4 regions of the Dryocola baronae genome follow, and region 4 is predicted to be linked to each of the others. Evidence: predicted binding sites of a transcription regulator. Region 4 holds the regulator's gene; each other region holds the start of a gene.
What was found. The regulator PurR, encoded in region 4, represses purine synthesis genes. The targets are predictions, from matches to a motif close to CANGCAAACGTTTGCNTG.

Region 1 (7,895 bases), 930 kb from region 4:
AAACCTTCGGCTTCACACTGTGTGCACAGCGCAGCGCCGGACTGGTACAGCCCTTCAAGCGCGGTGTTGGTCGCCGGGCTGATTTCATTGACGATGGAAAGGGTAAAGGTTTCTGGCAGCTGTTCGAGCACCAGCGCGCCCTCTTCCAGCTTATAATCATCCCAGGCTTTATCATTAACGTGAAGGCTGACCAGCTTCAGATCGCCGCCGTCGAGGCGCAATGGGGCCCCTGCTGCGCCCTGGCGGCTGACTTTGCTAATGGCGGTGACCAGGGTTTTTGTGGCATCCAGGTCAAAGGTCAAATCGATGTCGCTAATCGTGTAGTCCGGCGCACGGTAGTCGTGGCGGTATTTGGCTTGTGGCTGTTGTGTCATAAAAAACCTTATACATCGTCCGTAAGTTATCGGGGTTCAGTCTATTCCTGTTGCGTTAATGTTGCCACGCAGAATCATCATCTTTTCAGGGCTAATCACGCGCTTTGCTACATCTTTGTAACATGGGGCACGAATTGCCCTCGACCAGAAACCACCCTTGTGTTGTGATCTGGGTTTAATAAACAGATAATCAGGGTATACTCCTGCGTCTTTATCTGCATTTACCCCTTGATGGAAACGCTCCTGTGAGAGGATGCTGCAACGCGCCATGACACGATACGCTTCCCCGATTTTGCAAACGCTTCTGGATACTGACGCCTATAAGCTTCATATGCAGCAGGCGGTATTCCACCGTTATCACGACGTGAGCGTCGCGGCCGAGTTTCGCTGCCGCGGTGACGATCTGCTGGGTATTTACGCAGATGCAATCCGTCAACAGGTCGACGAAATGCAACACCTCACGCTTAGCGACGAGGAGTTTGCCTGGCTTGAAGGGCTGCCTTTCTTTGAAGCAGATTACCTCGCCTGGCTGCGTAATTTCCGCTATGACCCCACACAGGTTGAAATCATCAACAATAAAGGCCACCTGGACATTCGTCTGAGCGGCCCTTGGCGTGAAGTCATTATGTGGGAAGTGCCGCTGCTGGCGGTGATCAGCGAAGTGGTGCATCAGCATCGCTCGCCTGGCGTCACCCCCGCAATGGCGCTCGCGCATCTTGAAACCAAGCTTGCACAGTTCAGGGAACTGACCGCAGACGTTGACCTCGCTTCGTTCCGTTTGATGGATTTCGGCACGCGCCGTCGCTTCTCCCGCGAGGTTCAGGAAGCCATCGTTGAACGCCTGCGCCAGGAGCCGTGGTTTATCGGCACCAGCAACTACGATCTCGCTCGTCGCCTGAACCTGACCCCAATGGGGACGCAGGCGCACGAATGGTTCCAGGCCCATCAGCAAATCAGCCCGGTGCTGGCGAACAGCCAGCGCGCTGCGCTGGAGGCCTGGCTTGATGAATATCCTCATCAGTTGGGTATCGCGCTGACCGACTGCATCACTATGGATGCGTTCCTGCGCGACTTCGGGCCAGCCTTTGCCCAGCAGTACCAGGGCCTGCGCCATGACTCCGGGGACCCGTTTGAATGGGGTGAAAAAGCCATCGCTCATTACGAGCAGTTGGGCATCAACCCGATGACCAAGGTGCTGGTGTTCTCCGACAATCTCGATTTACCGAAGGCCATTGAGCTGTATAAACACTTTGCTTCTCGCGTGAACCTAAGCTTCGGTATAGGCACCCGTTTGACGTGCGACATTCCGCAGGTTAAACCGCTGAACATCGTTATTAAGCTTGTGGAGTGCAACGGTAAACCGGTTGCCAAACTCTCTGATAGCCCCGGCAAAACCATCTGCCACGATAAAGCCTTTGTGCGCGCTCTGCGTAAAGCCTTCGATTTACCGCTGGTGAAAAAAGCCAGCTGATTCAAATAATACCCATAGCCAACATTAATGCGGGCTATGGGTATCCTCTCTTTGCCGATTTTATTCATTCGGACGCGATTTCTGCTTGTCTGATAGCGCGTGACAGGTAACATAGATATCCCCCCATTGTGGGTAACTATTTTTTTGTCATTGACCCTTTAATAGAGAGAAAATTATGAGCGTTGTGCCTGTAGCCGACGTACTCCAGGGCCGTGTTGCCGTTGACAGTGAAGTCACCGTGCGCGGGTGGGTGCGTACTCGAAGAGATTCAAAAGCTGGTATCTCCTTCCTCGCCGTCTATGACGGTTCCTGCTTCTCTCCTGTACAGGCCGTCATCAATAATTCTCTGCCCAATTACAATCAGGACGTGCTGCGCCTGACTACCGGCTGCTCCGTTATTGTCACCGGTAAAGTGGTGGAATCTCTCGGTCAGGGCCAGAGCTTTGAAATCCAGGCAACCGAAGTGGAAGTCACCGGTTGGGTGGACGATCCGGATACCTATCCGATGGCGGCAAAACGTCACAGTATCGAATATCTGCGCGAAGTTGCGCACCTGCGTCCGCGCACCAACATGATCGGTGCCGTTGCGCGCGTTCGCCATACCCTGGCGCAGGCGCTGCATCGCTTCTTCCATGAGAACGGTTATTTCTGGGTTTCCACCCCGCTGATTACCGCTTCTGATACCGAAGGCGCCGGTGAGATGTTCCGCGTTTCCACGCTGGATCTCGAAAACCTGCCGCGTACCGACGCGGGTAAAATCGACTTCGACAAAGACTTCTTCGGCAAAGAGGCGTTCCTGACCGTTTCCGGCCAGCTGAACGGCGAAACCTATGCCTGTGCGCTGTCCAAGGTTTACACCTTCGGCCCAACCTTCCGGGCGGAAAACTCCAACACCAGCCGCCACCTGGCCGAGTTCTGGATGCTGGAGCCGGAAGTTGCCTTTGCAAATCTGGATGACGTAGCAGGTCTGGCGGAAGCCATGCTGAAGTACGTCTTTAAAGCCGTGCTGGACGAGCGCATGGACGACATGCAGTTCTTCGCCGAGCGCGTGGACAAAGATGCCGTTGAGCGTCTGCAACGTTTCATCGACGCCGACTTCGCGCAGGTGGATTACACCGACGCGGTTGCCATCCTTGAAAAATGCGGCCAGAAGTTCGAAAACCCGGTTTACTGGGGCGTCGACCTTTCCTCCGAGCATGAACGTTACCTGGCAGAGCAGCACTTCAAAGCGCCGGTGGTTGTGAAAAACTATCCGAAAGACATTAAGGCGTTCTATATGCGCCTTAATGAAGACGGTAAAACCGTCGCTGCGATGGACGTGCTGGCACCGGGCATTGGTGAAATCATCGGTGGTTCCCAGCGAGAAGAGCGTCTGGACGTGCTTGACGCGCGTATGGCTGAAATGGGTCTTAATAAAGGAGACTACTGGTGGTATCGCGACCTGCGCCGTTACGGCACCGTGCCGCACTCCGGCTTCGGCCTCGGCTTTGAGCGTCTGATTGCCTATGTGACCGGCGTTCAGAACGTACGTGACGTGATTCCATTCCCACGTACGCCGCGCAACGCGAACTTCTAAGCTTCATTTATTACCAAGGCCAGCAATGCTGGCCTTAATTGCGAACAAAGAAGGAAAAAACGTGGTTTTTCCTTCTTTGTGATTATCAGCCGAAAATCAATAAATTGATTTTCCTGGTGATTTTCTTGGTGATACAGGCTCCTGTCGTGGACGTAAGAGGTTTGTCATCAGTCTGAGGCCAGCTCTGCTGGCCTTTCTTTTGTCTACGAGTCAAAGGTTGTTTTTCTTCAACGAAGATTAAGCAATTGTCAATTTCAACCCCATTCCGAACCCTCCCCGTAACGAAGTATGTCTGTGAAATAGTCATTCACAAAATTACCCTCATTTTTGCCAGGATTTATCCGGAAAGCGCCTACTTAGCATATTTGCACAAATTTTGCACAGATGTCTGGACATCCAAAATCTCGACAAAATTTTGCTAAATGTGAATGTTTCTCAGCAGCAACTTGCCGTTATGCGGATTAATCATAAGTAATTCATATATATATGTTAGCTATCGCTAATTAAATCGCCAAACACATCCGAAATTTGAATTGGTTCACAAAGTTCCATAAAATACATATTTAGTTACACATATTTTCTTTTTGTAACTCAGTTTGGATATTTGTAGCACTTTCAGGCTAGCGAAACGGTTTCATGAATGGAAAGATGCCTGACAGATACAGAAAGACACCAAACTCTCATCAATAGTTCCGTAAAGAATTATTGACGGCAGTGGCAGGTGTTCATAAAAACCAATGAGGGTAATAAATAATGATGAAGCGCAATATTCTGGCAGTGGTTATCCCTGCTCTGCTGGTAGCCGGTGCAGCAAACGCTGCAGAAATCTATAATAAAGACGGCAACAAATTGGATCTGTACGGTAAAGTTGTAGGCGAGCACGACTTCGTGACTTCTGGTGACAACACCAGCAACGGCGACAGCACCTACGCGCAGATTGGTTTCAAAGGGGAAACTCAGATTAATGACCAACTGACCGGTTACGGCCAGTGGGAATACCGTGCTTACGCAAGCTCTGCTGAAGCTGAGCAGGGTGCAAACAACTCAACTCGTACTCGTCTGGCCTTCGCTGGTCTGAAAATCGCTAACGCCGGTTCCATCGACTACGGCCGTAACTACGGTATCGTTTACGATGTTGACTCTTACACCGACATGGCGCCTTCTTTCTCCGGTATGACCTGGGCTAACTACTCAGACAACTTCATGACTGGCCGTACTACCGGCGTTCTGACCTACCGTAACTCTGATTTCTTCGGCCTGGCTGATGGCCTGAACTTCGGCGTTCAGTACCAGGGTAAAAACGACCGCGACGACGTTCGTACCTCTAACGGCGACGGCGTAGGTTACTCTCTGGGCTATGACTTCGGCGAAGGCTTCGGTGTGATTGCTGCATACAGCAACTCCGCACGTACCCTGCAGCAGAAACTCGATGGCAAAGGCGACCGTGCTGAAGCCTACGGTGCTGGTCTGAAGTACGATGCGAACAACATCTACCTCGCAACGACCTATGCTGAAACGCTGAACACTACCCGTGAAGCAGACGGTACCTTCGCTAACAAAACTCAGAACTTTGAAGCGATTGCCCAGTACCAGTTCGACTTCGGCCTGCGTCCATCCGTGGCATACGTTCAGTCCAAAGGTAAAGACCTGCTGGCACGTGGCGGCTTCGGCGGCGGCGATGCTGACCTGCAGAAATTCGTTGAAATCGGTGCAACTTACTACTTCAACAAAAACTTCAACATCTTCGTTGACTACCAGCTGAACCTGATGGACAGCAACTCCTACACCGACAACGTTGGCGTAGTGAACGGCAAAGACGACCAGGTTGCTCTGGCTGTGACTTACCAGTTCTAATTATTCGGCAACTTGTTTGCCTGAATTCGAGAAAACAGGGCTACGGCCCTGTTTTTTTATGCCTGAAAAGTGGAATTAACCAACCTGTGAAGCCGGTGGTTTCTTTTTGTCGCAAACGGTTGGCATTTAAGTAAACAGCAGTTAACCTGAAAGCGTTTCTCCCCCTCGATATCACAATGGAACCTCGTCATGTTTGAGAACATTACCGCTGCCCCTGCCGATCCAATTCTTGGCCTGGCCGATCTGTTTCGTGCCGATGACCGCCCGACTAAAATTAACCTCGGCATTGGGGTTTATAAGGATGAGACTGGTAAAACGCCGGTTCTGACCAGCGTTAAAAAAGCCGAAGCTTTTCTGCTGGAAAACGAGAACACCAAAAACTACCTCGGCATAGACGGTATTCCCGAGTTCGGTCGCTGCACTCAGGAACTGCTGTTTGGTAAAGGTAATGCCGTAAGCGAAGCCAAACGTGCTCGTACGGCGCAAACCCCAGGCGGCACCGGCGCACTGCGCGTTGCGGCTGATTTCCTGGCAAAAAACACCTCTGCTAAACGCGTATGGGTGAGCAACCCAAGCTGGCCGAACCACAAAAGCGTGTTTAATTCCGCGGGCCTCGAAGTGTGTGAATACGCCTATTACGACGCTGAAAACCACTCTCTGGATTTCGATGGTTTGATCGGCAGCCTGCAGGCGGCGCAAGCGGGTGACGTGGTGCTGTTCCACGGCTGCTGCCACAACCCAACCGGTATCGATCCAACGTTAGAGCAATGGCAGGCGCTTGCGAAAATGTCGCATGAAAAGGGCTGGCTACCGCTGTTTGATTTCGCCTACCAGGGCTTCGCTCGCGGTCTGGAAGAAGATGCTGAAGGCCTGCGCGTGTTCGCCGCAAGCCACAAAGAGCTGATCGTTGCCAGCTCCTATTCCAAGAACTTTGGCCTGTATAACGAACGCGTAGGTGCCTGCACCCTGGTTGCCTCAGATGCCGATACCGTTGACCGCGCGTTCAGCCAGATGAAGTCCGTTATCCGCGCTAACTATTCCAACCCGCCGGCGCACGGCGCTTCGGTGGTTGCAACCATCCTGAGCAACGATGCCCTGCGTACGCTGTGGGAGCAGGAGCTGACGGATATGCGCCAGCGCATTCACCGCATGCGTCAGCTGTTTGTGAATACTCTGCAAGAGAAAGGCGCAAACCGCGACTTCAGCTTCATCATCAACCAGAACGGCATGTTCTCGTTTAGCGGTCTGACCAAAGAGCAGGTTCTGCGTCTGCGCGAAGAGTTTGGCGTGTACGCCGTGGCATCGGGTCGTGTGAACGTCGCCGGGATGACGCCGGACAACATGGCACCGCTGTGTGAAGCGATTGTTGCCGTGCTGTAAGCCGAGTTGAGATAAAAAAAGAGCCGCTAATGCGGCTCTTTTTGTTTTACCAGACCGGTAACTCATCCTGCAGGAAAGGATTATGCAGGCGCTCGTGGCCGAGCGTTGAAAGCGGGCCATGTCCGGGAATAAAGGTCACGTCATCGCCAAGCGGTAAAAGCTTACGCTTGATGGAGTCGATTAGCGCCGCGTGGTCACCCTGTGGGAAATCGCTGCGCCCCACTCCGCCTTTGAAAATCACATCCCCGGATACCAGCAGTTTAGATCTGTCGTCGAAAAAGACGATATGACCGGGCGTATGCCCAGGACAGTGCAGCACCTGCAGGGTCACGTTGCCGACGGACACGGTCTCGCCTTCATCCAACCAGCGGTCCGGCGTCAGCGGTAAACACTCATCCAGTCCAAACATCCTGCTTTGGGCCGGTAAACCCTGCAGCCAGAAATCATCTGCTTTTTCAGGCCCGACAATCGGCACGCCGTAATGGGCGGCCAGCTCGGCGGCGGCACCCACATGATCAAGATGACCATGGGTTAGCAGGATCTGGCCGACAACGACGCCTTTGTCCGCGACTTCGCGGATAATCTTCTGCGCTTCACCACCGGGATCGACAATAGCGGCCTGCTGTGTTTCCTCACACCAGATTAAAGAACAGTTCTGGGCGAAAGCCGTTACCGGAATAATGTGATAATTCATGCTGCTCCATTACCGGCAAAAAGCGCCGGATTCCGTTGTTTTACCAGTGCCGCAATGGCCCGGTATCAATATGCACAAAGTTGCTGCTTGGGTAATATCCTACACCACCTGAGCGCAGAGATAATGCCGCTTTGCGTACATTGCTTAACGAAATCCCTTCAATATGGAAATCCATGGCCTGCCCTTTCGTGTGGTAGCTTTTTTTCGCCACCCCGCGGCTGTGGGCACGCAGTTCATTATTGGTATCGAGCGAGCGATAGCCGGAGACGAGCTGCACGGGTTTATTGGTTCCTAATAATCCCTGCAAGCGATAAAGCTGGTCGAACAGCTTGGGATCGATGGACTTAACTTTGTTCGCGCGATAGTCACGAAAGAAATGGTTAAGTCTTGCTAATTCATCCTGAATATAGCCTCTGCCATCGAAGAACTCGGCTTTTAACGTCTCACCGGTGTGCAGGTTGTTGAGGGTTAAAATGCGCGGGCGCGGTGTCGAGAGGGTTGCAAACGCTTGCTTAGGTAACAGCGCGGCACCCAATGCCACGCTGC
Region 2 (7,895 bases), 770 kb from region 4:
GCAGCTGGCCTTCTTCGTTGCGGGTGCCGAAGCTTCCGCACGCTACGCCGACGAAGCCGCCAACGCCGGCTGCCTGGTCATCGACTCAAGCGGCCTGTTCGCCCTTGAGCCTGACGTGCCGCTGGTGGTGCCTGACGTAAACCCATTTGTACTGGGCGATTATCGCAACCGCAACGTCGTAGCCGTAGCGGACAGCCTGACCAGCCAGCTGCTGACGGCGCTGAAACCGCTGATCGAGCAGGGCGGCCTGGCACGCATTCAGGTTACCAACCTGCTGGCCGCTTCCGCGCGCGGTAAGGTTGCCGTTGACGCGCTGGCCGGGCAGAGCGCCCGTCTGCTGAACGGCATGCCTATCGAAGAGAAAGATCTGTTCGGTCGCCAGCTGGCGTTCAACATGCTGCCGCTGGTGCCGGATGCCGAAGGCAGCGTCCGCGCCGAGCGTCGTCTGGTAAATGAAGTGCGCAAAGTGTTGCAGGACGAAGCCCTGCCGATTTCCGCAAGCTACGTTCAGGCGCCCATCTTCTACGGTCACGCGCAGATGGTTAACTTTGAAGCCATGCGCCCGCTGGCGGCAGAAGAGGCGCGTGATGCGTTTGGTCAGGTCGAAGATCTCGAACTGTCGGAAGAAGGCGAGTTCCCGACCCAGGTTTCCGACGCGTCCGGCAGCGCGCATCTTTCCATCGGCTGCGTGCAGAACGATTACGGCATGCCGGAGCAGATTCAGTTCTGGTCGGTTGCGGATAACGTTCGTTTCGGCGGCGCGCTGATGGCGGTGAAAACCGCAGAGAAATTAGTGCAGGAGTATATGTACTAATGTCCGACGAGCTGTCAGAAAACCCTCTTCACAAGATTGCGCTCGGCATTGAGTACGACGGCAGTAAATATTACGGCTGGCAGCGCCAGAACGAAGTGCGTAGCGTGCAGGAGAAGCTTGAAAAAGCGCTCTCAAAGGTCGCAAACGAACCGATTAACGTGTTTTGTGCGGGGCGTACCGACGCGGGCGTTCACGCCACCGGGCAGGTTGTGCATTTCGAAACGCGTATGCAGCGCAAAGACGCGGCGTGGACGCTGGGCGTAAATGCGAATTTGCCTGGTGACATCGCGGTGCGTTGGGTTAAAGCTGTGCCGGACGATTTCCACGCCCGCTTCAGCGCAACGGCGCGCCGCTACCGTTATATAATTTATAACCAGCGCCTGCGCCCGGCGGTGATGGGGCAGGGGGTGACGCACTTTTATCATCCTCTGGATGCGGATCGTATGCATCGCGCGGCGCAGTGTCTGTTGGGCGAGAACGACTTCACCTCGTTCCGTGCGGTGCAGTGCCAGTCGCGTACGCCGTGGCGCAACCTGATGCACATCAACGTGACCCGCTACGGTTCGTATGTGGTGGTGGACATAAAAGCAAACGCCTTTGTTCACCATATGGTGCGCAATATCGTCGGCAGCCTGATGGAAATCGGCTGCGGCAACCAGCCGGAAGACTGGATGGCGCAACTGCTGGCGGCAAAAGACCGTAAGCTTGCGGCGGCGACGGGTAAAGCGGAAGGCTTATATCTGGTGTCCGTTGATTATCCCGAACATTTTGCGTTACCTAACCCCCCAATGGGTCCACTGTTTTTAGCGGACTGACGACAGTCGAGAAAGGTAAATCACTATGGATTTTATCCGCTTTATTATTGATTTTATTCTGCATATTGATGTGCACCTGGCGGAGCTTGTCGCGCAGTATGGCATGTGGGTTTACGCCATCCTGTTCTTAATTCTGTTTTGCGAAACGGGGCTGGTGGTTACGCCTTTCCTGCCGGGTGATTCGCTGCTGTTCGTGGCGGGGGCGCTTGCCGCATTGCCGACCAACGATCTGAACGTTCACACCATGGTGATTTTAATGGTGATTGCCGCCATCGTCGGCGACGCCGTGAACTACACTATCGGGCGGCTTTTTGGCGAAAAGCTCTTTAGCAACCCGGACTCGAAGATCTTCCGCCGCAGCTATCTCGACAAAACGCATGCTTTTTACGAGCGTCACGGCGGAAAAACGATTATCCTCGCGCGCTTCGTTCCGATTGTGCGAACTTTCGCACCGTTTGTCGCGGGCATGGGGCACATGTCCTATCGCCACTTTGCGATGTATAACGTGGTCGGGGCGTTACTGTGGGTGCTGTTATTCACCTACGCCGGTTACCTGTTCGGCAACGTGCCGTTTGTGCAGGAAAACCTGAAGCTGCTAATTGTGGCAATTATCGTGCTGTCGGTTCTGCCGGGCATCATCGAAATTATTCGCCACAAACGCGCCGCGGCGCGGCTGCAAAAATAACTCCATCGCGCGGTTCGACCACTTTTTTGTCCAAAGTCGCGGGCCGTTATGTTTTAATGAGCACCATTTATGGTCTGGGGCAGGTCACACTGCCGCAGAAAAACTGGCATCGACCAGGTTCAAGCAGAAAGGTCATCAATGAGCTGGATTGAACGAATTCTCAATAAGAGCAATATCACCCCCACCCGTAAGGCGAGCATCCCTGAAGGGGTGTGGACCAAGTGCGACAGCTGCGGCCAGGTCCTGTACCGTGCCGAGCTGGAACGCAATCTTGAGGTCTGCCCGAAGTGTGATCACCATATGCGCATGGCGGCGCGCGAGCGTCTGCACAGTCTGTTAGATGAAGACTCTATGGTGGAACTGGGTAGTGAGCTTGAGCCGAAAGACGTGCTGAAGTTCAAAGATTCCAAAAAGTACAAAGATCGTCTGGCTTCCGCTCAGAAAGAAACCGGCGAGAAAGACGCTCTGGTCGTCATGAAAGGTACGCTGCACGGTATGCCGGTTGTCGCTGCCGCCTTTGAATTTGCCTTTATGGGCGGTTCAATGGGCTCCGTTGTTGGCGCGCGCTTCGTTCGTGCCGTTGAGCAGGCGCTGGAAGATAACTGCCCGATGATCTGCTTCTCCGCCTCCGGCGGTGCGCGTATGCAGGAAGCGCTGATGTCGCTGATGCAGATGGCGAAAACCAGTGCTGCACTGGCGAAAATGCAGGAACGTGGTTTGCCTTATATCTCCGTGCTGACCGACCCAACCATGGGCGGCGTGTCTGCAAGCTTTGCGATGCTGGGCGACCTGAACATCGCCGAGCCGAAAGCGCTGATCGGCTTTGCCGGTCCTCGCGTTATCGAGCAGACCGTGCGTGAAAAGCTGCCGCCGGGCTTCCAGCGCAGCGAATTCCTGATCGAAAAAGGCGCGATCGATATGATCGTCCGCCGTCCGGAGCTGCGTCTGAAGCTCGCCCGCGTGCTGGCGAAGTTCATGAACCTGCCAGCCCCGAGCGCGGAAGCACCGCGCGAGCCGGTAGTGGTTCCGCCAACTCCGGAACAGGGTCAAGAGGCCTGATAGTCAACAAAGGCAGGGCCGCTCGCGGAACTGCCTTTTTTCTTGAACCGTATTGAACCGTGGATAGAACGGGCATCATGGAAAAACTTCACGCACCTCTTGCCACGTCGCCCCTGGCCACGTGGCTTTATTATCTGGAAAACCTCCATTCTAAAACTATCGAACTCGGTCTCGATCGCGTCAAAAAAGTCGCCGCCACGCTCGATGTGTTAAAACCTGCCCCAACGGTCTTCACCGTCGCCGGAACCAATGGCAAAGGCACGACCTGCCGCACCTTAGAAATGGTGTTAATGGCCGCAGGCTTTAGCGTCGGCGTTTACAGTTCCCCGCATCTGGTGCGCTACACCGAACGTGTGCGCATTCAGAACGAAGAGCTGGATGAGGCTTATCACACCGCGGCGTTTGCGCAGATAGAAGCCGCGCGCGGAGAAACCTCTCTGACCTATTTCGAATACAGCACGCTTTCCGCGCTGCTGCTGTTTAAGCAGCTCAATGTGGACGTGGTGATTCTGGAGGTCGGCCTCGGCGGTCGTCTGGACGCGACAAATATCGTGGATGCCGACGTTGCCGTGGTGACCAGCATCGCGCTGGACCATACCGACTGGCTGGGGCCGGATCGTGAAAGCATTGGCCGCGAAAAGGCGGGCGTGTTCCGCGGCGGTAAACCTGCCGTTGTTGGCGAGCCGGATATGCCGCAGACCATTGCGGACGTGGCGGCCGAGAAGGGCGCGCAACTGCTGCGCCGTGGCGTTGACTGGTCGTATAGCGTCGAGCCATCCGGCTGGAGTTTTAAAGACGCGAAGGGCGCGCTTGCGGGGCTGCCGCTGCCGCTTGTCCCGCAGCCTAACGCAGCAACGGCACTGGCCGCGCTGCGCGCAAGCGAGCTGGACGTGAGCGAAACCGCTATCCGCGAAGGCATCAAAAACGCCACTTTACCGGGCCGGTTCCAGATTATTTCTGAGGCACCGCGCGTCATTCTCGACGTGGCGCATAATCCACATGCAGCGGCCTATCTTGCGGGCAGGCTTGCAGATTTGCCAAAACGGGGCCGCGTGCTGGCGGTTATCGGCATGCTGCACGATAAAGATATTGCGGGCACGCTGGCCTGTTTGGCAGCCCAGGTTGATAGCTGGTATTGTGCTCCACTGGAAGGGCCGCGCGGGGCCACGGCTGAACAGCTGGTGGAACACCTTGGGTCTGGAGAAATCTACGACAGCGTGGCTCAGGCCTGGCATGCAGCGATGGCTGCCGCCACGGCGAATGACACCGTGCTGGTGTGTGGTTCATTCCACACGGTAGCCCACGTAATGGAAGCGCTGGACGCGGGGAGAACAGGTGGCGAGTAAGTTTCAAAACCGATTAGTCGGGACCATTATCCTGGTCGCGCTGGGCGTTATCGTGCTGCCCGGCCTGCTTGACGGCCAGAAGAAACATTATCAGGACGAATTTGCGGCGATTCCTTTGGTGCCAAAACCGGGGGACACCGACGAGCCTGACATGCTTCCTGCGGCAACGCAGGCCTTGCCTTCACAGCCTCCTGAAGGGGCGGCGGCGGAAGTGCAGGCTGGAAACGCTTTTGCGCCAGGCATAGATTCAGCGGCGCTGCCGGGCGAAAACGGCGCGGATATCGACGAGGTGCCTATCACCCGCGAAAAACCGCAGCAGCCGAAGCCCGTTGCCGAAAAGCCAAAGCCTAAGCCGGTCGAAAAACCGCAGAGCAAGCCGCAGGTGGACCAAACCCAGGAACGCCTGGCGATGAGCAACGAACAGCCGGTGCAGGTTGAGAAGCCCGTGAAGCAGGCAGAAGCCGAAACCGCACCGACGGGCAAAGCCTATGTCGTCCAGCTCGGCGCGCTTAAAAATGCCGACAAAGTGAATGAAATTGTTGGTAAACTTCGCGGCGCTGGCTTCCGTGTTTATACCTCTCCGTCGACGCCGGTACAGGGTAAAATTACCCGTATTCTGGTCGGGCCGGACGCTTCGAAAGACAAGTTGAAGTCCTCGCTTAGCGAGCTGAACTCGATTTCCGGGCTGAACGGCGTGGTGATGAATTACACGGTGCGCTAAAGCTTGCGCGTTGAGGGTTTTGTAGGGCGGATAAGCGAAGTGCCATCCGCCATCAGGTGATAATCAGATGGATGGCACGGTCGCTTATCCTCCCTGTAACTCACAGCAAAAGCCGGTAAAAACAGGCAACTTTTTAATGGCGTTGAGCATTTTTTCAACGCCATTATTTATTTACGCGGGGGAAGGAAATCCCTACGCAAACGTTTTCTTTTTCTGTTAGAATGCGCCCCGAACTGGACGTCAGGGTGCTTTGACGCGAGATTTGGTCATGGTCTGGATAGATTACGCCATTATTGCTGTTATCGGCTTTTCGGCGCTGATTAGTGTGATTCGCGGCTTTGTTCGCGAAGCTTTATCGCTGGTGACCTGGGGATGCGCTTTCTTTGTCGCCAGTCATTACTACACTTACCTGTCAGTTTGGTTCACAGGCTTTGAAGACGAACTGGTACGTAATGGAATTGCTATCGCGATACTGTTTATCGCAACGCTCATCGTCGGCGCGATCGTCAATTATGTGATTAGCGCGCTGGTGGAGAAAACCGGCCTGTCGGGTACAGACAGGGTGTTGGGGATCTGTTTCGGAGCACTACGCGGTGCGCTGATAGTCGCCGCCATTCTGTTCTTTCTCGATACGTTCACCGGTTTTTCGAAGAGCGACGACTGGCAAAAGTCGCAGCTTATTCCGCAATTCAGTTTCATCATCAGATGGTTCTTTGACTATCTGCAAAGCTCGTCAAGTTTCTTACCCCGGCCATAGGGCGGGGGGTCGTGGCTTAATGAGGAAAAGACAACATGTGCGGTATTGTCGGTATCGCCGGTTTTATGCCGGTCAACCAGTCGATTTATGACGCGTTAACGGTGCTCCAGCACCGTGGGCAGGATGCCGCAGGCATCGTCACCATTGATGCTTTAAATTGCTTCCGCCTTCGCAAAGCAAATGGCCTGGTGAGTGATGTATTTGAAGCCCGTCACATGCAACGTATGCAGGGGAATATGGGTATCGGCCACGTCCGTTACCCGACCGCTGGCAGCTCGAGCGCTTCAGAAGCGCAGCCTTTCTACGTTAACTCCCCTTACGGTATTACTCTGGCGCACAACGGTAATTTGACCAACGCCCACGAACTGCGCAAAAAGCTGTTCGAAGAGAAACGCCGTCACATTAACACCACCTCTGATTCAGAAATCCTGCTCAATATCTTTGCCAGCGAGCTGGATAACTTCCGCAACTATCCGCTGGAAGCAGACAACATTTTTGCCGCCATCGCCGCCACCAACCGCCAGATTCGCGGGGCGTATGCCTGCGTGGCGATGATTATCGGTCACGGCATGGTCGCCTTCCGCGATCCAAACGGCATTCGCCCGCTGGTGATGGGCAAACGCGAGCTGGGCGACGGGCGCACCGAATATATGGTTGCCTCCGAAAGCGTGGCGCTGGATACCCTGGGCTTTGAGTTCCTGCGCGATATCGCGCCGGGCGAAGCGGTGTATATCACAGAAATTGGGCAGCTATTCACCCGCCAGTGCGCCGACAACCCGGTCAGCAATCCTTGCCTGTTCGAGTACGTCTACTTTGCGCGCCCGGATTCCTTCATCGACAAAATCTCCGTTTACAGCGCGCGCGTTGAAATGGGTAAAAAGCTCGGTGAGAAGATTGCCCGCGAGTGGGAAGACCTGGATATCGACGTGGTGATCCCGATTCCGGAAACCTCCTGCGACATCGCCCTGGAAATTGCCCGTATTCTGGACAAGCCGTACCGCCAGGGCTTTGTGAAGAACCGCTACGTTGGCCGCACGTTTATCATGCCGGGTCAACAGCTGCGCCGTAAGTCCGTGCGCCGCAAGCTCAACGCCAACCGTGCTGAATTCCGCGACAAGAACGTGCTGCTGGTGGACGATTCCATCGTGCGCGGCACCACGTCAGAGCAGATTATCGAGATGGCGCGTGAAGCAGGCGCGAAGAAGGTTTACCTGGCTTCCGCCGCACCGGAAATCCGCTTCCCGAACGTTTACGGTATCGATATGCCAAGCGCCAACGAGCTGATCGCTCACGGGCGTGAGGTTGACGAAATCCGCCAGATCATCGGCGCGGACGGGCTGATTTTCCAGGATCTGGACGATCTGATCGAAGCGGTGCGCGTTGAGAACCCGGACATCACCCAGTTCGAATGCTCGGTGTTCAACGGCGTGTACGTGACCAAAGACGTTGACCACGAATATCTCGAATACCTCGAGTCGCTGCGCAATGACGATTCCAAAGCGCTGCTGCGTCAGAACGAAGTGGAAAACTTAGAGATGCATAACGAAGGTTAAGCATATTTCATAGCGGCGGATGGCGCTTCGCTTATCCGCCCTATCCATTCCTGCCAATACGCCTTCCGGTTGCATCCCGCCCCGTCTTGCGGCAAAGTCAGCCCAAATGAATTCTACGGGCGTAAAAACATGAAACGGTTAATTG
Region 3 (7,895 bases), 1.5 Mb from region 4:
CTGCACTTCCACCTCGGTTCGCAGATGGCGAATATTCGCGACATTGCGACCGGCGTGCGCGAATCCGCGCGCTTCTACGTCGAGCTGCATAAGCTTGGCGTGAACATCGAGTGCTTCGACGTGGGCGGTGGCCTGGGCGTGGACTACGAAGGAACGCGTTCCCAGTCCGACTGCTCGGTTAACTACGGCCTGAACGAGTACGCCAACAACATTATCTGGGCAATCGGCGACGCGTGTGAAGAACACGGCCTGCCGCACCCGACGGTGATCACCGAATCCGGGCGTGCGGTTACCGCGCACCACACCGTGCTGGTGTCGAACATTATCGGCGTTGAGCGCAGCGAAAATACCGAAGCGACGCCGCCGCAGGACGATGCACCGCGCGCGCTACAAAGCATGTGGGAAACCTGGCAAGAGATGCATGAGCCGGGCACGCGCCGCTCGCTGCGTGAATGGCTGCACGACAGCCAGATGGACCTGCACGATATTCACGTCGGCTACTCTTCCGGGACCTTTAGCCTGCAGGAACGCGCGTGGGCCGAGCAGCTCTATCTGAACATGTGCCACAGCGTGCAGAAGCAGCTCGATCCGAGCAACCGCGCGCACCGTCCGATTATCGACGAGCTGCAGGAGCGCATGGCTGACAAGATTTACGTCAACTTCTCCCTGTTCCAGTCGATGCCGGATGCCTGGGGTATTGACCAGCTGTTCCCGGTTCTGCCGCTCGAAGGGTTAAACCACGCGCCTGAACGCCGTGCGGTGCTGCTGGATATTACCTGTGACTCGGACGGCGCTATCGATCACTACGTCGATGGCGACGGGATCGCAACCACCATGCCGATGCCGGAATACGACCCGGAGAACCCGCCGATGCTGGGCTTCTTTATGGTCGGCGCGTATCAGGAAATTCTCGGCAACATGCATAACCTGTTTGGCGATACCGAAGCGGTTGACGTGTTCGTCTTCCCTGACGGCAGCGTTGAGGTTGAGCTGTCCGACGAAGGCGATACCGTAGCGGATATGCTGGAGTACGTTCAGCTTGATCCGAAAAAACTGCTGACGCAGTTCCGCGATCAGGTGAAACAAACCGATCTCGACGCGGGTCTACAGCAGCAGTTCCTCGAAGAGTTCGAGGCGGGTTTGTATGGCTATACTTATTTAGAAGACGAGTAAATTACTCGTCGTAATTCGAGCTGCAGCGGTGTGGGCTGGACTCGCTTACCGCCTACCCGCAACTCGAATTATTTAGAGTAATTAGTGTACAATTAAGGCTGCATTCGGCGATAATCCGCGCCAACAGCAGTCTCGAAACGTATCCAGTCCCTTCCTCGTCGGGTTTAACGACGCGGAGGGGACTTTTTTTTGACATAAATTCATTCACCGAGAGGTCAAACAATGAGCACTCTAGGCCACCAATACGATAACTCCCTGGTCTCCAATGCCTTTGGTTTTTTACGTTTTCCGCTGAACTTCATGCCGTACGACAGCGATGCCGACTGGGTGATCACCGGCGTTCCTTTTGATGCAGCGACCTCTGGTCGTGCCGGTGGCCGTCATGGGCCGGCGGCAATTCGCCAGGTTTCTACCAACCTCGCGTGGGAAGGCAACCGCTTCCCGTGGAACTTCGACATGCGCGAACGTCTGAACGTCGTGGACTGCGGCGATCTGGTTTACGCCTTCGGCGACGCGCGCGACATGAGCGAACGTCTGCAGGCGCACGCCGAAAAGCTGCTGGCTGCCGGTAAACGCATGCTTTCCTTCGGCGGCGACCACTTCGTCACGCTGCCGCTGCTGCGCGCTCACGCCAAGCACTTCGGCAAAATGGCGCTGGTGCATTTCGATGCCCACACCGATACCTACGCAAACGGCTGCGAGTTCGACCACGGCACCATGTTCTACACCGCGCCGAAAGAAGGCCTGATCGACCCTAATCACTCAGTGCAGATCGGTATTCGTACCGAGTTCGATAAAGACAACGGTTTCACCGTTCTGGACGCGGGCCAGGTGAACGACCGCACCGTGGACGACATTCTGGCGCAGGTTAAGCAGATCGTTGGCGATATGCCGGTGTACCTGACTTTTGATATCGACTGTCTGGACCCTGCTTTCGCGCCCGGTACCGGTACGCCGGTAATCGGCGGCCTGACCTCTGACCGCGCGCTGAAACTGGTACGCGGCCTGAAGGATCTGAACATCGTGGGTATGGACGTGGTGGAAGTCGCTCCGGCCTATGACCAGTCTGAAATCACCGCGTTGGCAGGTGCGACTTTGGCGCTGGAAATGCTGTATATCCAGGCGGCGAAGAAAGGCGAGTAATTTACCGCCAGGTTTGCTGGGTGGATACGCAAACGCGCTATCCACCCGTTACGTCGGGTGGCGCTCCGCCTACCCGACTTACCTCTTAGTTACTTCAAACCATCTGCCGCCATGCGATCGCGGATATGCTGCGCGCGTTCGGCGGAAGCAGGGTGATCGTCAAGCATTGAGCTTTGACGCCCTTCGTCCAGCTTGGCAAGCTTCTCAAAGCTGGTTGCCAGACCAATCGGGTTAATCCCGCGTTTGCGCAACAGATCGTAGGAATAGTCGTCGGCTTCTGATTCCTGACGCTGCGAGAACTGCGCGTTCACTAGTTTTTCACCCAAATCCCCAAGCTGCGACTGCGACAGGCTGCCAATCATGCCACCGGCTGAAGCGGCGGCGACTCGCGCGGCGTTTGTGCCCAGCGCAACCTGCATGCCTTTCTTCACGTGGCCGAGCGCGACGTGGCCCATTTCGTGGCCGATAACCGCTTCTACTTCGTTGTCGTTCATCAGGTCCATCAGGCCGCTGTAGACGCGGATACAGCCGTTAGCCATGGCGAAGGCGTTGACGTCTTTGGTGACGTAAACCTTATAGTTCACCGGCATGCCGTTGATGTTGTCGCCCAGCGCGCTGGCGATTTTGGTCAGGCGTTTCGCGTAGTCGCTGGTTGCCGGGGCAATAGTCGCTTTGCTGTCCAGCTCCGCACAGGACTTGTCGCTCAGCTCTTTAACCTGCGCATCGCTTAGCGTGTAGGCCTGAAAGGCTTCCGCGCCGGAGGTTAGCAAACCGTTGGAATCCATGTTTTGGCAGCCGCTCAGCAGCGTGGCGAGCGTCAGGCTTAGTAAAATAGGGCGCATCTTCATGGCCAGTCTTCCTTTATTAGTTTCAACAGCCCAAGGGCAAGCTCAGCGCCCACGTTGGCGCTGAATAATGCTCAGTATAAAGAAGATAACGAAGCGCGCGCAGCTACTTGCGCAACATGCGAGCGTGATCCAGAGATTTCTTACCGGGACAAAAGGATGCTCCATGTACATGACCCACGGCTTGCGGTACATTGTGGGCACTTTTTCGGGCGTAGCCCATAACGCTTAGTAGTCAAGTCGTAAAACAAGGCGTGACCTTCAACCATCCGATCTGGAGTGAAAATGTCCTCTCGTAAAGAGCTTGCCAATGCTATTCGTGCGCTCAGCATGGACGCAGTTCAAAAAGCCAAATCCGGTCATCCGGGTGCCCCTATGGGCATGGCTGATATTGCCGAAGTCCTGTGGCGTGATTTCCTGAACCATAACCCGCAGAACCCAGCCTGGGCTGACCGTGACCGCTTCGTGCTGTCTAACGGCCACGGCTCTATGCTGATTTACAGCCTGCTGCACCTCACAGGTTATGACCTGCCGATCGAAGAGCTGAAGAACTTCCGTCAGCTACATTCCAAAACCCCTGGTCACCCGGAAGTGGGTTACACCGCGGGTGTTGAAACCACTACCGGCCCGCTGGGTCAGGGCGTGGCGAACGCGGTAGGTATGGCGATTGCTGAACGTACCATGGCGGCGCAGTTCAACCGTCCTGGACACGACATTGTTGACCACTTCACCTACGTGTTTATGGGTGATGGCTGCATGATGGAAGGCATCTCTCACGAAGTCTGCTCGCTGGCCGGTACCCTGAAACTGGGTAAACTGGTTGCGTTCTACGATGACAACGGCATCTCCATCGACGGCCACGTTGAAGGCTGGTTCACCGACGATACCGCTAAGCGTTTCGAAGCCTACGGCTGGCACGTTGTGCGCGGCGTTGACGGTCACGATGCGGACGCTATCAAACGCGCTGTTGAAGAGGCGAAGGCGGTTTCCGACAAGCCTTCTCTGCTGATGTGCAAAACCATCATCGGTTTCGGTTCGCCAAACAAAGCGGGCACCCACGATTCCCACGGCGCTCCTCTGGGCGACGCAGAAATCGCACTGACCCGCGAACAGCTGGGCTGGAAACACGCTCCGTTCGAAATTCCACAGGATATCTACGCTCAGTGGGATGCGCGCGAAGCAGGCCAGGCGAAAGAAGCGACCTGGAACGAGAAGTTCGCAGCCTACGCGAAAGCCTTCCCGCAGGAAGCGGCAGAATTTACCCGTCGTATGAAGGGCGAAATGCCGACTGAATTCGCTGCGAAAGCGCAGGAATTTATCGCTAATCTGCAGGCAAACCCTGCGAAAATCGCAAGCCGCAAAGCTTCCCAAAATGCAATCGAAGCCTTCGGTCACTGGCTGCCAGAATTCCTCGGCGGCTCTGCCGACCTGGCACCAAGCAACCTGACCATCTGGTCTGGTTCTAAAGCTATCAACGAAGACAAAGCCGGTAACTACATCCATTACGGCGTGCGTGAATTCGGTATGACGGCGATTGCCAACGGTATCGCGCTGCACGGCGGTTTCCTGCCGTACACCTCTACCTTCCTGATGTTCGTGGAATATGCCCGTAACGCGGTGCGTATGGCGGCGCTCATGAAGCAGCGTCAGGTGATGGTCTACACCCACGATTCCATCGGTCTGGGCGAAGATGGCCCAACTCACCAGCCGGTAGAGCAGCTTGCTGCCCTGCGCGTTACGCCAAACATGAGCACCTGGCGCCCATGTGACCAGGTTGAATCTGCGGTTGCGTGGAAATACGCGGTAGAACGTCACGACGGCCCAACGGCGCTGATCTTCTCCCGTCAGAACCTGGCGCAGCAGGATCGTTCCGAGCAGCAGCTGGCGGATATCGCTCGCGGCGCATACATCCTAAAAGACTGTGCGGGTCAGCCTGAGCTAATCCTGATCGCGACCGGCTCTGAAGTTGAATTGGCCGTTGCAGCATGGGACCGGCTGTCTGCTGAAGGTATCAAAGCGCGCGTGGTTTCCATGCCGTCTACCGACGCCTTCGACAAGCAGGACGCGGCCTACCGTGAAGCGGTTCTGCCGAAAGCCGTTGCCGCTCGTGTTGCTATCGAAGCCAGCATCGCTGACTACTGGTACAAATACGTTGGCCTGAACGGCGCGGTTGTGGGCATGACCACCTTCGGTGAGTCAGCACCAGCCGAGCAGCTGTTCGAGGAGTTTGGCTTCACCGTTGAAAATGTGGTGAAACAGGCGAAAGCAGTACTGTAATTCCCCCCTTAGAAACGGGTCGCTTTAGCGGCCCGTTTTTTTTGTTTATTATTCAACCTCACCCGTAAAAGCGTTGCAGTTATTCCATCAAAAATGTGACCTATGTCAGAAGATCGGTTGCCTGTCCCGGGCCAACGTTCCCTTTATTCCGCGTTTCGCTTACCATAGCTGAAGCGTTTCAGTCGATGAAATATTCGACAATCAAGCAATCAATTGCAGTTTCGTGAGTGCGAGGATTCCCCTGAAGCGGTGGCTGCATTACTCTGTCAGCCACAACGTTAAGGGATTCTGGCAGGAGAGATATGACCGTACGCATCGCAATTAATGGCTTCGGTCGCATTGGGCGCAACGTGGTACGTGCTTTGTACGAATCCGGTCGCCGTGCGGAAATCACCGTCGTAGCAATCAATGAACTGGCTGATGCTGCGGGCATGGCGCATCTGTTGAAATACGACACCAGCCACGGGCGATTCGCGTGGGACGTGCGTCAGGAACGCGACCAGCTTTGGGTCGGCGACGACACTATCCGTTTGCTGCATGAACCCACGATTGCCGCGCTCCCGTGGCGCGAGCTGGGCGTAGACGTAGTGCTGGATTGTACCGGCGTATTCGGTTCTCGCGCAGACGGCGAAGCCCACCTGGCTGCCGGCGCGAAAAAAGTTCTCTTCTCCCATCCTGGCGGCAACGATCTCGACGCAACCGTGGTTTACGGCGTCAATCATGAAGAGGTGGTTGCCGAGCACCGCATCGTTTCCAACGCCTCCTGTACCACGAATTGTATAATTCCAATTATCAAATTGCTTGATGATGCCTTCGGCATTGAGTGGGGCACGGTAACAACCATCCACTCCGCCATGCACGATCAACAGGTTATTGACGCGTATCACCCTGATCTGCGCCGCACGCGCGCAGCCAGCCAATCGATCATTCCGGTCGATACGCGACTCGCCGCCGGCATTACGCGTATTTTCCCGCAATTCAACGATCGTTTTGAGGCTATTGCCGTGCGCGTACCCACGATCAACGTCACCGCCATCGATTTAAGCGTGACGGTACGAAATGCGGTAAAACCTAATGAAGTCAATCAGTTGCTGCAAAAAGCGGCACAAGATTCATTTCATGGTATAGTTGACTATACGGAAATACCGTTGGTCTCGACTGATTTTAACCACGATCCGCACAGTGCCATTGTTGACGGCACGCAAACGCGGGTCAGTGGGCAACATCTGATTAAAACTCTAGTCTGGTGTGATAACGAATGGGGCTTTGCTAACCGAATGCTCGACACGACGTTAGTCATGGCTGCAAGTGGTTTCAGGTAGGGCGCGTAGTGCGCCTGCAAAACTTTAAGAATCAACGAGAGGATTCACCATGTCTGTAATTAAGATGACCGATCTGGATCTGGCTGGTAAGCGCGTTCTGATCCGTGCAGATTTGAACGTACCAGTTAAAGAAGGGAAAGTGACATCTGACGCACGTATCCGTGCATCTCTGCCAACCATCGAACTGGCCCTGAAACAAGGCGCGAAAGTGATGGTTACCTCTCACCTGGGTCGCCCGACCGAAGGCGAGTACAACGAAGAATTCTCTCTGCTGCCGGTTGTTAACTACCTGAAAGACAAGTTGTCTGCTCCGGTTCGTCTGGCTAAAGATTACCTCGACGGCGTTGAAGTTGCTGCCGGCGAGCTGGTTGTTCTGGAAAACGTTCGCTTCAACAAAGGCGAAAAGAAAGACGACGAAACACTGTCTAAAAAATATGCTGCACTGTGCGACGTATTCGTAATGGATGCTTTCGGCACCGCGCACCGCGCGCAGGCTTCTACTCACGGCGTTGGCAAATTTGCTGAAATCGCCTGTGCAGGCCCGCTGCTGGCTGAAGAGCTGGACGCGCTGGGCAAAGCCCTGAAAGAACCTGCTCGCCCAATGGTTGCTATCGTTGGCGGTTCTAAAGTTTCTACCAAACTGACCGTGCTGGACTCTCTGTCCAAAATTGCTGACCAGCTGATCGTTGGCGGTGGTATCGCGAACACCTTCGTTGCCGCTCAAGGCCACAACGTGGGTAAATCCCTGTACGAAGCGGACCTGGTTGACGAAGCTAAACGCCTGCTGACTACCTGTGATATCCCAGTTCCAACTGACGTGCGCGTAGCGACCGAGTTCTCCGAGTCCGCAACGGCTACCCTGAAATCTGTCAACGACGTGAAAGACGGCGAGCAGATTCTGGATATCGGTGACGCTTCTGCACAGCAGCTGGCTGAAATCCTGAAAAACGCGAAAACCATTCTGTGGAACGGCCCGGTTGGCGTGTTCGAATTCCCGAACTTCCGCAAAGGTACCGAAATCGTTGCTAACGCTATCGCAGACAGCGAAGCGTTCTCTATCGCAGGCGGCGGCGACACCCTGGCCGCAATCGACCTGTTCGGTATCGCAGACAAAATTTCCTACATCTCCACCGGC
Region 4 (7,895 bases):
GGTGGTGGTGAGCAGCGGGGTGGCGACCAGCCAGGAAACCATCAGGCTCGCGAAGAAGCACAGGCCCAGTTGCAGTGTGTTTTGCAGCGCGGCGGCCTTGCCCGTGGCCTGCGGAAACGGCAGCAGGGCGCTGGCAACCACGATCGGGTAAATCGCACCGTTCGCCATCGCCATGATGCAGAACGGAATAAGCAGCAGCGTCAGGTTAGCGTGGCCGCTGACGGCAACGGCCCAGGTGGCGAAAACGCTCAGCGTGTAGAGCGCCAGCAGCCACGGCAGCATCTGCTTGCCCTGCCATTTTTGCAGCGCGCTGCGGCAGCCGTAGCCGCCAATCAGGAAGGCGACGGTCTGCGGCATATAGCTCAGGCCAATCGCTGCCGGGCTGTAGCCCATGGCGTTAAGGATGAACGGCGAACCGGTAAGCCATGCGAAGAAGCTCGCGGAACAGGCGGCGTAAACCAGCACGTTGCCGCTATAAACGCGCGAGCGCAGCAGGGAAAGGAAGCTCACGCGGTTTTCATCGGTCTGCGGATGATGCTGGGTGCGCGGCTTAAGGCGCAGCGTTGGGATCATCAGCAGCAGGGTGATGGCGAACAGGGTGGCGAAAATAGCCTGCCATTCGAAGTGGTTGAGGATCCAACTGCCCAGCAGCGGAGCCAGCGCCGGGGAAAGCCCGACCAGCGGCATAATCGTGGCGAAGATGCGGTTAGCACGGCTTGCCGGATAGTAGTCGGTCACCAGTGCCTGCCAGCTAACGGCCGCGGAACATACGCCCACCGCCTGAATAAAGCGCAGCACGAGCAGCGCGGTTGCGCTTTCGACCCACAGCATGCCGATGCAGCTTACGGCGAAAATACCTAAACCAATCAGCAGAACCGGTTTACGCCCGAAGCGATCGGACATCGGTCCCCACATCAGCTGCGCGAAGGCGAAGCCCGCCAGGAACAGGCTCAGGCTTGCGCTGACGGCGGAGGCTTCGGTGTTCAGATCCTGCTGGATAGCGGCAAAGGCTGGCAGATACATATCGGTGGCGAGGAACCCCAGCACGCTCAGCCCGGCCAACCAGATAAGAAATCCTTTTGATGGTTGCATAATTTTCTCTTGAGTTATTTGCAGGTTAATAGCGGCGAGAGTGTACGGAGTGCAAACCGGCTTGTGAAACGCTAATATTTGTAGATTGCGTTCAAAAAATTTGCAGGCAGAAATATGTGGTCAGAATATTCGCTGGAAGTCATAGACGCCGTGGCGCGTAACGGCAGTTTTAGCGGCGCGGCGCAGGAGCTGCACCGTGTCCCTTCTGCCATCAGCTATACGGTGCGGCAGCTCGAGGACTGGCTGGCCGTTCCGCTGTTTGAGCGCCGCCACAGGGACGTTGAGCTTACGCCCGCCGGGGCCTTCTTTTTAAAGGAAGGACGTTCTGTTATCAAAAAAATGATGACGACGCGGCAACAGTGCCAGCAGATCGCTAACGGATGGCGCGGGCACCTGGCTATCGCCGTCGATAATATCGTCAAGCCCGAGCGCACGCGCCAGCTGGTGCTGGATTTCTATCGCCACTTCCCTGATATCGAACTGCGCGTTTTTCAGGAGGTGTTCAACGGCGTGTGGGACGCGCTGGCCGACGGGCGGGTAGAGGTCGCGATTGGCGCAACACAGGCCATTCCGGTGGGTGGACGGTACGCGTTTCGCGATATGGGCGCGCTGAGCTGGCGCTGCGTGGTGGCAGCGGAACACCCGCTGGCGCAGCGTGAGGGCGCGCTGAGCGACGAGGAGCTGCGTTCGTGGCCTTCGCTGGTACTGGAGGATACCTCCCGCTCGTTGCCAAAACGCATCACCTGGCTGCTGGACAACCAGCATCGCGTCGTGGTGCCGGACTGGGAGTCAGGATCGGACTGCCTGAGCGCGGGGCTGTGTATCGGCATGGTGCCGTCGCATATCGCCAGACCCTGGCTTGTCAGCGGCGCGTGGCGAGAGCTGGCGCTGGAGAACCCGTTTCCGGACGCGGCCTGCTGCCTGACCTGGCGGCAAAATGACGCCTCTCCGGCACTGAGCTGGCTGCTAGATTATCTGGGGGATAGCGAGACGATGAATCAGGAGTGGTTAAGGGAGCCTGAAGCGGGACTTCAGGCTCGGACGGAGGATTAACGGCGGTAGTCGCGGAACGGCCCGTCCGCTACGGAACGGCGCTCAATCAGGCGAGGATGAACTTCAATCATCTGCGACTCTTCGCGTTTATTCACTATGCGGTCAAGCAGCATGTTGAAGGCCGTTTCGCCCAGCGTCTCTTTTGGCTGATGAATGGTGGTCAGCGCCGGGGAGAAATAGCGGGCGTTGCGCACGTTGTCATAGCCGATAATTGAGATATCCTGCGGCACGCGCAGGCCCATTTCGTCCGCTGCACAAATCGCGCCCATGGCCATAATATCGCCGCCGCAGAAGACGGCGGTAGGGCGATGGGACTGGCCGAGGATCTGCTGCATGGCGCGGTAGCCGGATTCCGGCTCGAAATCGCCCTGGACTATCCAATTTTCCGGAATGGCGATTTTCGCCTCTTCCAGCGCCTTCATAAAGCCAGCATGGCGGCCGCCGCCGGTATTACGTTCCATCTGCCCGGGAATGGCGCCGATTTCACGGTGGCCGCGTTCGATAAGATAACGCCCGGCCAAATAGCCGCCGTGGAAGGCGTTATCAACCACGGAGTCGGTGAAGTCCGCGCGCGCTTCGCCCCAGTCCATGACCACCATCGGAATATGGCGATACTCTTCAAGCATGGTCAGCAGGGTATCCGGGTATTCTGAGCACATCACCAGCAGGCCGTCGACGCGCTTTTGCGCCATCATCGACAGGTAGGCGCGCTGCTTTTCGAAGTTGTTGTGCGCGTTGCCAAGAATCAGGGTGTAGCCCTTTTCAAAGCAGCTGTTTTCCACCGCTTCAATGATTTCGGCGAAATAGGGTGCTTCGCTGGAGGTGGCAAGCAGGCCAATCGTTTTGGTGTGATTAACTTTCAGGCTGCGCGCAACGGCGCTCGGCGAATAGTGTAATTCTTTGATAGCCGCCCAGACCGCGTTGCGCGTTTCTTCCGCCACAAAACGGGTTTTGTTAATAACATGTGACACGGTTGTAGTGGAAACGTTTGCGCGTTTCGCCACGTCCTTGATTGTCGCCATTAGATGTCACTCCAGGCCATATCGTAAACTCCTGATAATTCGTCTGTTAAACGTTTGCGTTCGCTAACTCCTGGGCAACTTTTGGGCTGCGGCATGTCGGGAAGGCGACATAAAACGGGAGGAGGGCGTTGAATTGATTGTACGCAGTAAATTAGCGAGGGATTTTGGCTTATCTTTTCTCAAAGTGGAAGAGGGAAAACCAATATCATCATAAATCCAGGAGGATTTTTGCCGCTGATTGTGGGAAAATCACGCTACACACCGTTTGTAGGGTATTAAAAGGAGATTAACGATGAGCACCGATCTGAAATTTTCCGTCATCACCACGGTTATCGTTCTGAGCCTGATTGTTGCAGGTGCCTTAACCGCCGTTCTGCACTGATTTAAAGAGGCCGCGTTTGCGGCCTTAATTTTTTGTTTTTTGTCGGATGGCGCTGCGCTTATCCGACCTACGGAAGGCCGATGAACGGTGGGGCGAATAATCATTATGTCGGATGGCACTTCGTTTATTCGACCTACAGATTTGGCATTTAGTAGGGTGAATAAGCGCTAGCGCCATCCACCAAAAACCACCGACTCTTAAGCCGCCAGGTTTTTCGCTACAAATTCCCAGTTCACCAGCGCCCAGAAATGCTCAAGATAGTTAGGGCGGGCGTTGCGGTAATCGATGTAATAAGCATGTTCCCACACGTCTACCGTCAGCAGCGGCTTCGCGTCGGTTGTAAGCGGCGTGCCCGCGTTTGAGGTCGAAACGATAGCCAGGCTGTTGTCCGGGCGCTTCACAAGCCAGGTCCATCCCGCGCCGAAGTTCTTCACTGCTGCGTCGGTAAACTGCTGTTTAAATTCCGCAAAGCTGCCAAATGAAGCGTTGATGGCGTCCAGCACAACGCCCGTTGGTTCGCCGCCCGCGTTGGGTGCCAGGCAGTTCCAGTAAAACGTGTGGTTCCACACCTGCGCTGCGTTATTGAACACGCCGCCTTCAGAAGTGCGCACGATCTCTTCCAGTGATTTACCCTCAAACGCGCTGCCCTTCACCAGATTGTTCAGGTTAGTGACGTAGGTTTGATGATGTTTGCCGTAATGGTATTCCAGCGTTTCTGCGGAGATATGGGGAACCAGTGCATCTTTCGCATACGGTAATGCAGGTAATTCGAACGACATTGCAAACTCCTTATTATTTTGAACACAGCTAAATAACCACATTTAGTGTGGCTTTAGGGTAACAAATTGAAAGGATAAGCAAAAGGAGAAGAAACCCTGCCCGTTGAAGGGCAGGGGGAGGGATTAACGAATGGTTTTTGGCGTCATGACGCGTTTCGCGCCGACATAGTGGCGCTGCCAGTAGTCTTCGCTAAGCGAGGTAATCTGGATGTCGCGACCGCTGCGCGGGGACTGGATGAACTTGCCGTTGCCGACGTAAACGCCAACGTGATCGGCTGTGCCGCGCCCCTGGGTGCGGAAGAAGACCAGATCGCCGCTTTCCAGTTCGCCACGGTTAACCGATGCGGCATCGCGCAGGTGGTACATTTCATTGGCGGTGCGCGGAATGCGGAACTTAACCAGGTCTTTATACGCGTAATAAACCAGACCGCTGCAGTCGAACCCGGTGCGAGGCGAGGTGCCACCCCAGCGGTACGGTTTGCCTATCTGGCCCATCAGTTTGTTCATCGCCGTTTTCTGCGCTTTCTGCACGCGGACCTTGTGGGCCTGGGCAATCGTCAGATTTTTATCGCCTTTCACCGTCACGCATTTGGCTTTGTGGCCTTTGCGCGCTTTGGTGCACTGTTTGGTTGAAGCGATGGCTGAGGTTTTAGCAGGCTTAGCGGTTTTTAAAGAAGATTTTTTACTGGAGTTTTTTGCGAGGGTTTTGCTTTTAACGGCTGGCGTAGTTTTCGCTGTTTTCTTCTTTTCCGTAGCGGCTGCTTTCTTAGTGGATTTCTTGGTAGAGATGGAACTGGTTTTTTCTTTTCCTTTGCTCGCTTTTGCCGTGCTCTTCGCCGCGTGGGCTTTGTGAGCAGCAACAGGCCGCGCGTGCTCAGACGCGTGAGTCAAAGGTGTATAAGGCAAGGTAAATAGCAGAGCACAGAGCGTGATAGAGATTTTTGTTATCCGCGCCACTCGACAATCCCCTGATAAATGAAGGCACGATGAAGACCATCATGCCTGCGTATGATTTTTCGAAACCCGCCGATTCTAATGCATATACCGCATTAAAGTTAATAACCTTTTTGTATCGAGGCCGGGTTTCGTTACCGTGCGCAAAAAATTTAACCAATTATAGGCTTAGAAGGCGATTTATTGATCGAGTATTGGGCATTTTGCAGATTGGCGTACCTGGGAAAAGTGTTATTCTTAAAACATGTTTAGCATTCCCCATGCGGTCGGAAATAACCCTGCAAATTTTGGTGTTTTCTGGTGGGGGCGCAACTCGCTACAATGGCAGGCTACTGCCGTAAAAAGGTTTGAGGAAGCAAGACAATGAGCACAATCGAAAAAATCCAGCGCCAGATCACAGAGAACCCGATTCTTCTCTATATGAAAGGCTCCCCGAAGCTGCCTAGCTGCGGTTTCTCCGCCCAGGCGGTACAGGCGCTTTCCGCATGCGGCGAGCGTTTTGCCTACGTGGACATCCTGCAAAACCCTGATATTCGCGCAGAGCTGCCAAAATACGCAAACTGGCCGACCTTCCCGCAGCTGTGGGTTGACGGCGAGCTGGTTGGCGGCTGCGACATCATCATCGAGATGTACCAGCGCGGCGAACTGCAGACGCTGATCAAAGAAACCGCTGAGAAACACAAGTCAGAAACGCCTGACGCTGAGTAAGCCTCGCGTCTAAAAGCGTACAGATGAAAACCGGTTGCCGCAGGGCGCCGGTTTTTTTTGCCATTTTCATCTTCTTGCCACTCCTGCCTTCAAGTGTTAAAAGGTGCCCCCTTGATTGAAATACACAGGAGAAAGGCGTGACCAACACGTCAACGGCGGCAAAGCCGCAGGGCCAGGAAGCTGCGCCAGAAAATGAACAGACCCTCAAACGTGGCCTGCAAAACCGCCATATCCAGCTTATTGCCCTCGGTGGCGCAATCGGCACCGGACTGTTTCTGGGCATAGGTCCAGCGATTCAGATGGCCGGGCCTGCGGTCCTGCTGGGCTACGGCGTGGCCGGTATTATCGCCTTTCTGATTATGCGTCAGCTCGGCGAAATGGTTGTTGAAGAGCCGGTATCCGGTTCGTTTGCGCACTTCGCCTTTAAATACTGGGGCCCATTTGCCGGTTTCTTATCCGGCTGGAACTACTGGGTGATGTTTGTGCTGGTGGGCATGGCGGAATTAACCGCCGCCGGTATCTACATGCAGTACTGGTTCCCCGAGGTGCCAACCTGGACGTGGGTCGCGCTGTTCTTCGTGATTATCAACGCCGTCAACCTGGTTAACGTGCGCCTGTATGGCGAGATGGAATTTTGGTTTGCGCTGATCAAAGTGCTGGCGATTGTCGGCATGATCGGTTTTGGCGTCTGGCTGCTGGCTTCCGGGAACGGCGGCGAGCGGGCCAGCATCGAAAACCTGTGGCAGTACGGCGGGTTCCTGGCGACCGGCTGGCACGGGCTGATTCTTTCGCTGGCGGTGATCATGTTTTCCTTTGGCGGTCTTGAGCTGATTGGCATCACCGCCGCCGAGGCCAGCTCGCCGCAGACCACCATTCCGAAAGCCGTCAACCAGGTGGTTTACCGTATTCTGCTTTTCTACATCGGTTCGCTCGTCGTGCTGCTTTCGCTCTATCCGTGGGTGGAAATCAAGTCCAGCAGCAGCCCGTTTGTGATGATATTCCACGAGCTGGACAGCAACATCGTTGCCTCCGCGCTTAACTTTGTCATTCTGGTGGCCTCGCTGTCCGTCTATAACAGCGGCGTTTATTCAAACAGCCGTATGCTGTTCGGACTGTCGATTCAGCGCAACGCGCCAGCGTTTCTGGCTAAGGTAAACCGTGGCGGGGTGCCGGTGAATTCGCTGATCCTGTCCGGGGCAATTACCTCGCTGGTGGTGTTGCTGAACTATGTTCTGCCGCACGACGCCTTTGGGCTGCTGATGGCGCTGGTGGTGGCAACGCTGCTGCTTAACTGGATCATGATTTCGATGGCGCACCTGAAGTTCCGCGCGGCCATGCGACGTGAGGGTAAAGATACACAGTTTAAAGCGCTACTGTACCCGCTGGGTAACTATCTGTGCATCGCCTTTATGCTGATGATTCTGGCGCTGATGTGCAGCATTCCGGATATGCGCGTGTCGGCGATGCTGCTGCCGGTTTGGATCCTCGTTTTGTTCGGCGCGTTCAAATTAATGCGCCGCAAAGTCGCGTAGTATTCTTAACCTTACGCTTCCCGCATTTAAACCGATGCGGGAAGCGTCATAAATATGAAATAAAAGAAACGGCCTAATTTAGATTAAGGAAATATATTATTTTGCTCTTTTGAATTGCCATTACAGATATTTCACAATTAATAATTAATTTACTGACAATTCAATTTTCATATCGCCCAGATCTAAAATCCCCTTTCCAGAATGCTGAAATTGGAAGAATATATCGCCGCTCACAGCCTTGCGCTGTAAGGCCTCATAACAAATTAGTCTTTCATTTGCCACGCTCTGTGGCTTTCTGTCTTCATTTCACAGCATGGGATTCGTATGAGAACAAATAACCCTGTCTCTCAGCATGAGTATCTTCTGAAAGAAG

Region 1: the regulator PurR is predicted to act here: its motif matches at 5,384-5,401, upstream of ACSPHG_RS15320 (amino acid aminotransferase).
Region 2: the regulator PurR is predicted to act here: its motif matches at 5,634-5,651, upstream of cvpA (colicin V production protein).
Region 3: the regulator PurR is predicted to act here: its motif matches at 5,545-5,562, upstream of epd (erythrose-4-phosphate dehydrogenase).

What each region holds. Positions count from the first base shown of each region.
Region 1 is NZ_JBINNY010000001.1:3,197,729-3,205,623, forward strand. It holds gene pepN (aminopeptidase N) at 1-374, opposite strand, end outside; gene pncB (nicotinate phosphoribosyltransferase) at 643-1,845, shown strand; gene asnS (asparagine--tRNA ligase) at 2,021-3,421, shown strand; gene ACSPHG_RS15315 (porin) at 4,175-5,275, shown strand; gene ACSPHG_RS15320 (amino acid aminotransferase) at 5,465-6,655, shown strand; gene ACSPHG_RS15325 (MBL fold metallo-hydrolase) at 6,702-7,349, opposite strand; gene mepK (peptidoglycan L,D-endopeptidase MepK) at 7,390-7,895, opposite strand, start outside.
Region 2 is NZ_JBINNY010000001.1:1,498,252-1,506,146, forward strand. It holds gene ACSPHG_RS07070 (aspartate-semialdehyde dehydrogenase) at 1-814, shown strand, start outside; gene truA (tRNA pseudouridine(38-40) synthase TruA) at 814-1,629, shown strand; gene ACSPHG_RS07080 (DedA family protein) at 1,655-2,314, shown strand; gene accD (acetyl-CoA carboxylase, carboxyltransferase subunit beta) at 2,453-3,373, shown strand; gene folC (bifunctional tetrahydrofolate synthase/dihydrofolate synthase) at 3,451-4,719, shown strand; gene dedD (cell division protein DedD) at 4,709-5,440, shown strand; gene cvpA (colicin V production protein) at 5,709-6,197, shown strand; gene purF (amidophosphoribosyltransferase) at 6,233-7,750, shown strand; gene ACSPHG_RS07110 (UbiX family flavin prenyltransferase) at 7,880-7,895, shown strand, end outside.
Region 3 is NZ_JBINNY010000001.1:814,958-822,852, forward strand. It holds gene speA (biosynthetic arginine decarboxylase) at 1-1,173, shown strand, start outside; gene speB (agmatinase) at 1,396-2,316, shown strand; gene loiP (metalloprotease LoiP) at 2,406-3,164, opposite strand; gene tkt (transketolase) at 3,447-5,438, shown strand; gene epd (erythrose-4-phosphate dehydrogenase) at 5,741-6,760, shown strand; gene pgk (phosphoglycerate kinase) at 6,810-7,895, shown strand, end outside.
Region 4 is NZ_JBINNY010000001.1:2,272,573-2,280,467, forward strand. It holds gene punC (purine nucleoside transporter PunC) at 1-1,092, opposite strand, end outside; gene punR (DNA-binding transcriptional activator PunR) at 1,207-2,145, shown strand; gene purR (HTH-type transcriptional repressor PurR) at 2,142-3,167, opposite strand; gene cydH (cytochrome bd-I oxidase subunit CydH) at 3,460-3,549, shown strand; gene sodB (superoxide dismutase [Fe]) at 3,747-4,328, opposite strand; gene ACSPHG_RS10735 (C40 family peptidase) at 4,452-5,285, opposite strand; gene ACSPHG_RS10740 (Grx4 family monothiol glutaredoxin) at 5,646-5,990, shown strand; gene pheP (phenylalanine transporter) at 6,128-7,522, shown strand; gene ACSPHG_RS10750 (methyl-accepting chemotaxis protein) at 7,847-7,895, shown strand, end outside.